One region of the Vreelandella sp. V005 genome, then DNA from elsewhere that is predicted to be linked to it. Evidence: predicted binding sites of a transcription regulator. Region 1 holds the regulator's gene; the other holds the start of a gene.

Region 1 (4,223 bases):
TCAGGACCCCATGTTACACTAGCCGCCCCGATTATTGTTCTGGAGAACTCGGTGACATCGCCTGCTTTCCCGCAACCCACGCTGTTTCCCTATTGGCGTCCCATTGAAGCAGTGCGGTCTGCCATGGGGATGCCCTGGTGGAGATGGGTTGCTTCGACAGATTCTTTAACCGCCCGTTTAATCGCTGCCGGGGGGGATAGGCCGTTTCGCGTACGCTTACTTTATCAGGGCGTTGGCTGGCCGCGACAGGATGAGGCCCAGGCGCTGGGCATTGGGCTCAAGCGTTATGCCTGGCTGCGGGAAGTAGCGCTATGTATTGATGAAATACCCTGGGTGGTGGCGCGCTCTGTGGCCCCTCTTACACAATTAAAGGGCCAACGAATGGAGCATTTGGGAGAGCGTTCGCTAGGGAGCTGGTTATTTCGTCAGCCAGGTTTAATTCGTGGGCCGCTAGAGGCTACCACGCATCCCCCCGCCTTTGCTCGTGCCAACGGTGTCGTGCCTAACAGCACCTGGGGCAGGCGCTCCGTTTTTCAACTGGGCACTCAGCAAGGCGGGTTAACGTTATTGGTGCAAGAGTATTTTTTGCAGGCGATGGCAGATGACCTTGATCTGCCTTCGCGCTAGGCTAGCGCCTGCATCTTATTTTTCGTGAGGTAAGCATGGATCGTTCACTGTTGCGACCAAAAGGGTTGGTTCGCGTGGCAGATTTTCTACAGCTAATGCGTTTGAATCGACCTATTGGTACGTGGCTGTTGATGTGGCCGACGCTTTGGGCGCTTTGGTTTGCGGCGGAAGGCGTGCCAGGCCGAAATACCCTGCTGATTTTTATAGCGGGTGTTTACGTTATGCGGGCTGCTGGCTGTGTGGTGAATGATTATGCGGATCGTCATTTTGATGGCCATGTAAAACGCACCAAGCATCGTCCGCTGGCGACGGGGCGTATCAGTGAAACCGAGGCCCAACTGCTATTTATTGCGCTGGTGGCCACTGCCTTTATTCTGGTACTGCTGACCAATTGGTTTACGGTGCTGCTGTCGCTGGGTGGCGTATTACTGGCGGTTATTTACCCGTTTATGAAGCGCTATACCCATTTTCCTCAAGTGGTACTCGGCGCGGCGTTTTCATGGGCCATTCCAATGGCGTTTGGCGCCGTGCTGAACCACGTGCCGCTAGAAGCATGGCTGCTTTTCTTTGCCAATGTGCTGTGGACGGTCGCGTACGACACGCAGTACGCCATGGTGGATCGTGACGATGATGTGAAAATTGGTATTAAATCAACCGCCGTGCTGTTTGGTAGTGCAGATCGCTTAATGATTGGCTTGCTGCAGGCGGCGACGCTGATGCTGTTGGCATGGGTTGGTTGGCGAGCCGGTTTAGGTGGGTTCTTCTGGCTGGGGCTTGTTGCCATGGCAGCGACTTTTTTGCACCAGCAGCATTTGATTCGCCACCGTGAGCGGGATGCCTGCTTCCAGGCGTTCCTCAACAACCACTGGTCGGGTCTGCTTGTTTTTGCCGGTATTGCGCTAAGTTGGTGGCCTGCGGTGGGCTAATAACGGCGATTGTCATGTAACTGTCATCAAGTCATGGTGTTATCGTCACTGACATGTCATTGAAGAATTGATCTTTAGACTGGCTTTCTTTGAACTGGCTTTTTGAACACCGTGAGGCTCTGGTATGACCGCCAAGACCGTTCTGATTGTCGATGATGAATCGTCGATTCGCGAGATGATCGCGGTAGCGCTGGAAATGGCTGACTACCGCGTGCTCGAAGCAGATAACGCCCAGGATGCTCATGCCATGGTCGTTGACCATCAACCGGATTTACTGCTGCTCGATTGGATGATGCCCGGCACCAGCGGTATTGAGCTGGCTAGGCGTTTGAAACGCGAAGAAGCCACGGCTGAGATCCCCATTATTATGCTGACCGCTAAAGGCGAGGAAGATAATAAAATTCAAGGGCTTGAAGCAGGCGCCGATGATTATATCACCAAACCTTTTTCTCCTCGTGAATTGGTGGCACGGCTAAAAGCAGTGCTCCGCCGCGCTACTCCTCGTGGCGTTGAAGATCCGATTGAGATTAACGGTCTCTTGCTAGACCCGGTCAGCCACCGAGTTAGTGCTCACGGCAAAGCGTTGGAAATGGGCCCCACCGAGTATCGTTTGTTGCAGTTTTTCATGACCCATCAAGAGCGTGCCTACACACGCAGCCAACTGCTTGACCAAGTGTGGGGTGGCAATGTGTATGTAGAAGAGCGTACGGTTGATGTGCATATTCGTCGCTTACGCAAAGCGTTGGGTGATGTGCATCAAAACCTGATTCAAACGGTTCGGGGCACCGGTTACCGTTTCTCTGCCCGGGTGTAAATGTGCGCCTGTGGAGCCGTGAACTGTGGCGGCTAGCGTGGCTAGCGACGCTGGGGACTTGTCTAGGTTGGCTATTGGGTTCGGCAGGGCTGGGGCTTTCGGTAGGCCTTGCAATATGCCTGTTTTATCACCTGCGACAACTGCGCGAGCTGTACCTGTGGTTAACCCTACACCCTCACGACGAGCCACCTGCTGCACGCGGTATGTGGGGCGAGCTCTTTGATCGCTTGTATCGCTATCAAAAAAGTCAGCGCATTACGCAAAGCCGACTGCGTGCTACTTTAGCACGTATTCAAGAGTCGTCCGAAGCGATGCGTGACAGTGTGGTGATGCTTGACCGGCATGGTGACTTGGAGTGGTGGAATAGTGCTGCAACCGCCATGCTGGGGCTCCAAACCGCCCATGATAGAGGGCAGCATATTACCAACCTGCTGCGTGATCCCAGTTTCATCCGCTACTTCAATGCACGTAACTATAGCGAACCGTTAACGCTCACTTCGCCTATTGATGAGCGGCGTATACTTCAATATCAAATTACGCTCTATGGCGATGATGAACGTCTCGTCATGGCACGCGACATTACCCGCTTGCATCGCCTCGAGCAGATGCGCCGTGACTTTGTTGCCAACGTCTCCCATGAACTGAGAACGCCGCTAACCGTCCTCTCCGGCTATTTGGAAACCTATAGCGACATCGCTGACCAGTTGCCCCCACGCCTTGGTAAAAGCCTTCACCAAATGCAGGAGCAAACGCAGCGAATGCAAAACCTGGTCAACGACCTCTTGCTGCTGTCTCGTTTGGAAATTGATCAGGGCGGCAAAGATCACCATCCGCTAGCGCTGGGGCCGTTGCTACACAGCATTTGTAATGATGCCCTGGCGCTGTCGCATCAGCGCCATACCATTACTGTGAAACTTGAAAGCGATGCACGCTTATTGGGCAGCGAGGAGGAAATTCGTAGCGCCATTTCTAACTTGGCCTTTAATGCTGTTCGTTATACCCCAGCAGGGAGCTACATTACGTTGCGCTGGAAAAGTAATGCTGGTGGCGGTTCAATCGATGTGGAAGATAATGGCGATGGGATCGATCCTGTTCATATTCCTCGGCTGACCGAACGTTTTTACCGTGTTGATAAAGGTCGCAGTACCGCGACCGGCGGCACGGGGTTAGGCTTAGCCATCGTAAAGCACGTATTGCTGCGCCACGACGCACAATTACAGATCGAATCCCACCCTGGCAAAGGCGCGCTATTTCGCTGTACATTTCCCGCTTCGCGGCTTGTTTAATCTTGGCAAGTGATGTCAGCGCACAACACCTGTAGAAGTGTGTCATATTGGCAGTAAGATTGGTAAAAGTTTGCTCATGTGCCATTTTTGCACACCTGATGGCGTGTAAAAAGGACTCTAGCGAGTTGGCTATTGAGCGCCTTTTGTTTTTTAAATTGTTGTTTATTATGTGTTTTATTTTCAATGTCATTTTTTTGGCACATCCGCTGCAACGTTAAGAGTAAGAAAGACGACCGCAGGAAATGCTGGTTTTTAACTAGGCCCTTCTTTCTTAAATAAGCGGTATCAAACAGCGATCGGAGGTGGAATATGATGTCCAAGGATTTTCTCAAGAAAGCTGGCATTTTAGGTGTTTCTTTTGGCCTGATGGCAAGCCCATTGGCGTTTGCCCAAACAGATGAAAATTCTGCTATTGATGAAAACCAAGGAATCACAGCTGATGAACAGCCGATGGATCCCCAAGGTTCTGATAGCACTGGTGGCAACGACACCAAAGACATGACTAATGATCTAACCCATGACGAAGGCGACAATGCTAGCGACATGGAGCCTAATTCTAGCGATCACTCA
Region 2 (4,223 bases), on a different contig from region 1:
GCGACGTGGCGGGAACGATGTCGCCGTAGCCGACCGTGGTCATGCTAACGATAGCCCAATACATCGACATGGGAATGCTGGTAAAGCCCGCCTCGGGGGATTCGATGGTGTACATCAAGGCCGCGAACAGCGTGATGACCATCAAGATGGCGCTAAAAAATAGCAGAATCTGACGCATGCTGCGTTTGAGCGCATCTAGCAGGAGGCGCGCCTCGCCGACAAAATCCATCAAACGTAGAATGCGGAAAATACGCAGCACACGCAGTAAGCGAACAATCACCAACCCATGGGCGCCCGGTACCAGAAGTACGAGCCAAGTGGGCAGAATGGCAATTAAATCCACGATTCCATAAAAGCTTCTTAAATAGAGCAGAGGTCTTTCCAGGCAGTAGATGCGCAGCGCCAGCTCGATGGTAAACAGCAGCGTAAAGGTCCATTCGAGGTAGAAAAAAATATGCCCGTAACGCTCAGCATAAATTTCAATGCTGTCCAGCATAATGACCGCAACGCTGAGCAAAATTGCCCCAATCAATGCGATATCGAAGGCTTTGGCACCCGGCGTGTCGGACTCAAAAATAATATGGAACAGACGGGCACGCAGCCCTTCGGCGCCAGGAGTTAAGTGTAAATTCATTGCATCATCCTGAAAGGGGGCTCAATACGGTCCTTCAAAACAGTCCTTCAAACCAGTTCCTCAAAACAGTCCTTAATGTTACTTACCGCTAGCGTAGCGCGGTTTGATACGCCAAGCGATGGGCGAGTGCCAACGCAGCTTTACCGTAAGCGGTGCTGGGCTGGCCCTGGGCGTCTAAGCCGCCAAGTAGCGCTTGTGCGTACGGGCGGGTAGTCGCATCCAGGGCAGGGTGATGGGCCAGAGTGGTTAACGCCTGCTGGGCATCGGTCAGGAAGTTTGCCTGCTGGCTGTCGTGGTAGGCGTCCAGCGCCAGCGTGGCGCGATGCAGCCACTGCGCCAGGGAGTGCGCTTCAGGCAGTGGCCAGTGCTGTGTGCTGAGTGCATTACCACGCGCCGCTTTGCTGCTATCGGAAGGGCGCAGCGGCACCTGCTCTGAAAGCGTCAATGCCAAGGCCCACAGCGTCTCCGGATCGCCCTCCTTCAGTTCAAGTTCCATCTCTCGAATAGGCGTGCGGTAGCCGCCGCTGCTAATTTCACCTTCATCAAGAACCAGTTCGATATGCCCAGGTTGGGGTGAGGACGCATCAATGAGCTGCCAGCTGCGGCGTGTAAAGTCGGTGCTAAGTTGAGGGGTGAGGCAGCTCAGCACCTTGCCAAGCTCGCCTTTAAAAGGAGGAAGCTCAGCGAGTGCGGCTAGGTCTAGCGCGTCGCCAGGCACCTGCCACTCCCACTCTGCCCGTTGTGAAAGTCCGCCACCGCCCTGGCCAGCGGTTTTCACTGTTTGCAGTACGTGGCCATCTATTTTGCGTAGGCGTAACGCGATTCTTGCCTTGGCCAAATCACCGTCAGGCGTATCAAAGTAAGTGTTGGTTAGCGTTTGCTGGCGCGCCAATGTTGAGCCAAGGTGAGGGTGTGCGCGTAGCGCCGCAGGCCCTTCAGGTGCTAGGGCAAGCTTCAATTCCACTTCCATGGGATGGGTATTTTTCATGACACTTGCCACCTCGTTATCGTGACATTTAAATGAATATTTGGTTACATTTGTGAACTTTTCATGACGGCGGCGGGCGCACTCTTTATACTGGCGCCGCCATTTCCAGGCTTTCCGAAAACAGGCTAAAAGGCATTATGGTTACCTCCAATCCTTTTTCTTCGATGTTTGGCCGCTCGCCATTCCAGCCGTTATTGGCCCATATCGTCAAGGCGAATGAATGTGCCGACCAGCTGTTGCCGTTTTTTGAAGCAACGCTTGCCAACGACTGGGACAAAGCAGCCGAGCTACGCGAAAACGTCACCCGTTTAGAGCATGACGCCGATACGCTGAAAACAGAGCTGCGGTTGAATCTGCCCAACACCATGTTTCTGCCGGTCTCGCGCTCCGACCTACTCGACCTGATCAGCGTGCAGGACAAAATCGCCAATAAGACGCGCGACATTACCGGCATTATGCTGGGGCGTAAAATGCGCGTGCCTGACGAGCTGGCGGATCCTATGCGCGATTACATCCGTACCAGTGTTGCTTGTGTTGCCCAAGCCCGCCAAGCGTTGGAAGAACTCAAGGATCTGCTTGAGTCCGGCTTTGGCAAAAACGTCTCTGATGTCATGCAAAATATGATCCGTGAACTGCATACCCTTGAGCACCAAGCTGATGATCAACAGGTGACGATCCGTCGCCAACTCTTCGCGCTTGAGAGCCAGCTACCGCCAGTAGACGTGATCTTCCTCTACAAAATCATTGAATGGGTTGGCGAACTATCTGATCGCGCTGAGCGCGTGGGTAGCCGCCTGCAGATCCTGACTGCCCGCTAAGGGGACCTTTCATGCAGATTATTGCCCAGCACGGTGACATCTTCATTATCCTGGCCTGTTTGTTTGGCTTCTTCATGGCCTGGGGTGTGGGTGCCAATGACGTCGCCAACGCTATGGGAACCTCGGTGGGGTCGAAAGCGATCACCATCAAGCAAGCCATTCTTATCGCTGTCGTCTTCGAGTTCTTAGGCGCGTGGTTGGCGGGCGGCGAGGTGACCAACACGATCCGCAAAGGGATTATCGATCCTGAGCTGTTGCAAGATGACCCGCAACTGCTGGTATACGGCATGCTGGCAGCGTTGCTGGCCGCTGGCACTTGGCTGCTGGTGGCGTCCATGAAAGGCTGGCCGGTTTCCACGACCCACTCGATTGTCGGCGCGATCGTGGGCTTTGCGGTCGCAGGGCTAGGCCCCGCCATGGTGGATTGGGGTGCCGTGGGCACGATTGCCGCTAGCTGGGTGGTGTCGCCCTTGTTGGCAGGCACCATTGGCTTTGTGCTGTTTAAATCGGTTCACCACCTGATTTTTGAAGATGCCAACCCATTCACGGCCGCTAAACGCTATGTGCCGGGCTATGTATTCCTGGTTGGGTTTATCGTTTCGATGGTAACGCTGACCAAAGGGCTGTCCCATGTGGGGCTGGACTTAACCTTTAACCAGAGCCTGCTGCTGTCGATTCTGCTGGGGCTGGTGATTATGGTGATTGGTTTGGTGATGCAGCGGCGTATCAAGTTTGAGCACAACGCGAATGATCACTTTGGCTACGCCAACGTAGAGCGCGTGTTTGGCGTGCTGATGATCTTCACCGCCTGCGCCATGGCCTTTGCCCATGGTTCAAACGATGTGGCGAATGCGGTTGGCCCGCTGGCAGCAGTCATCAGCGTGGTACAAACCGGTGGTGAAATTGGTAGTTCTGCGCTGGTGCCTTGGTGGGTACTGGTACTTGGCGGCGGCGGTATCGTGGTGGGTCTAGTCACTTACGGCCATAAAGTCATCGCCACTGTAGGTACTGGAATTACCGAGCTCACGCCCAGTCGTGGTTTCGCGGCCACGCTGGCGGCAGCCACGACGGTGGTGCTTGCATCGGGTACTGGCCTGCCGATTTCCACTACGCATACCCTGGTAGGGGCAATTTTAGGTGTTGGACTCGCACGCGGCATGGCGGCGCTTAACCTACGGGTTATCGGTACGATTGCGGCGTCTTGGTTGATCACCTTGCCCGCCGGTGCTGGTCTTGCGATCCTGTTCTTCTTCATGTTCAAAGGCATGTTCGGCTAAATATAGGCTCGAAAGTCTTTAAGCAGTACCTGAGCGGGAATATCACAGCGGCATCTTCATGTTTATCTGCTTTAGATCGAGCAGATTTGCATTAGAAGGTGCCGCTGTTTTTTGTGCTCTGGTAAAGTAACTCATTGGACGTGGACAACGTCGTATGTTTCTTTCACCTGCTGCCGGAGAGCGGCCCTTGGATACGCGCTTCCCCTTTGTTGATTGGTTTCGTAACGCTTCCCCCTACATTAATGCGCACCGGGGGCGAACCTTTGTCATCTTAATTGAAGGCGAAGCGATGGCGTCTGGCCGAGGGGAGCAGCTGATTCAAGATTTGGCTCTGCTGCACACCTTGGGCGTTCGTCTGGTCGTGGTGTTTGGCATTCGCCCACAGGTGCATGAATCGCTAACCGCTGCGGGCGTGGAACCCACGCGAATCGACGGCCGCTGGGTGGCGGATCGCGCAGTGATGGCTCACGTAGAACAAGTCGCCGCCCACCAGCGGCTATGGCTCG

The links. Region 1 encodes PhoB, which activates phosphate uptake and scavenging genes when phosphate is short. Its sites were predicted from a motif close to TGTCATANNNNTGTCANA; they were not measured.
Region 2: the regulator PhoB is predicted to act here: its motif matches at 1,643-1,660, upstream of ACUN8H_RS03560 (CYTH domain-containing protein).

What each region holds. Positions count from the first base shown of each region.
Region 1 covers NZ_JBQXYA010000006.1:162,052-166,274, forward strand. The annotation lists gene ACUN8H_RS14395 (chorismate--pyruvate lyase family protein) at 52-627, shown strand; gene ubiA (4-hydroxybenzoate octaprenyltransferase) at 663-1,553, shown strand; gene phoB (phosphate regulon transcriptional regulator PhoB) at 1,678-2,367, shown strand; gene phoR (phosphate regulon sensor histidine kinase PhoR) at 2,370-3,653, shown strand; gene ACUN8H_RS14415 (hypothetical protein) at 3,963-4,223, shown strand, end outside.
Region 2 covers NZ_JBQXYA010000001.1:773,251-777,473, reverse strand. The annotation lists gene ACUN8H_RS03565 (ion transporter) at 1-634, opposite strand, end outside; gene ACUN8H_RS03560 (CYTH domain-containing protein) at 723-1,622, opposite strand; gene ACUN8H_RS03555 (TIGR00153 family protein) at 1,760-2,440, shown strand; gene ACUN8H_RS03550 (inorganic phosphate transporter) at 2,452-3,717, shown strand; gene argA (amino-acid N-acetyltransferase) at 3,905-4,223, shown strand, end outside.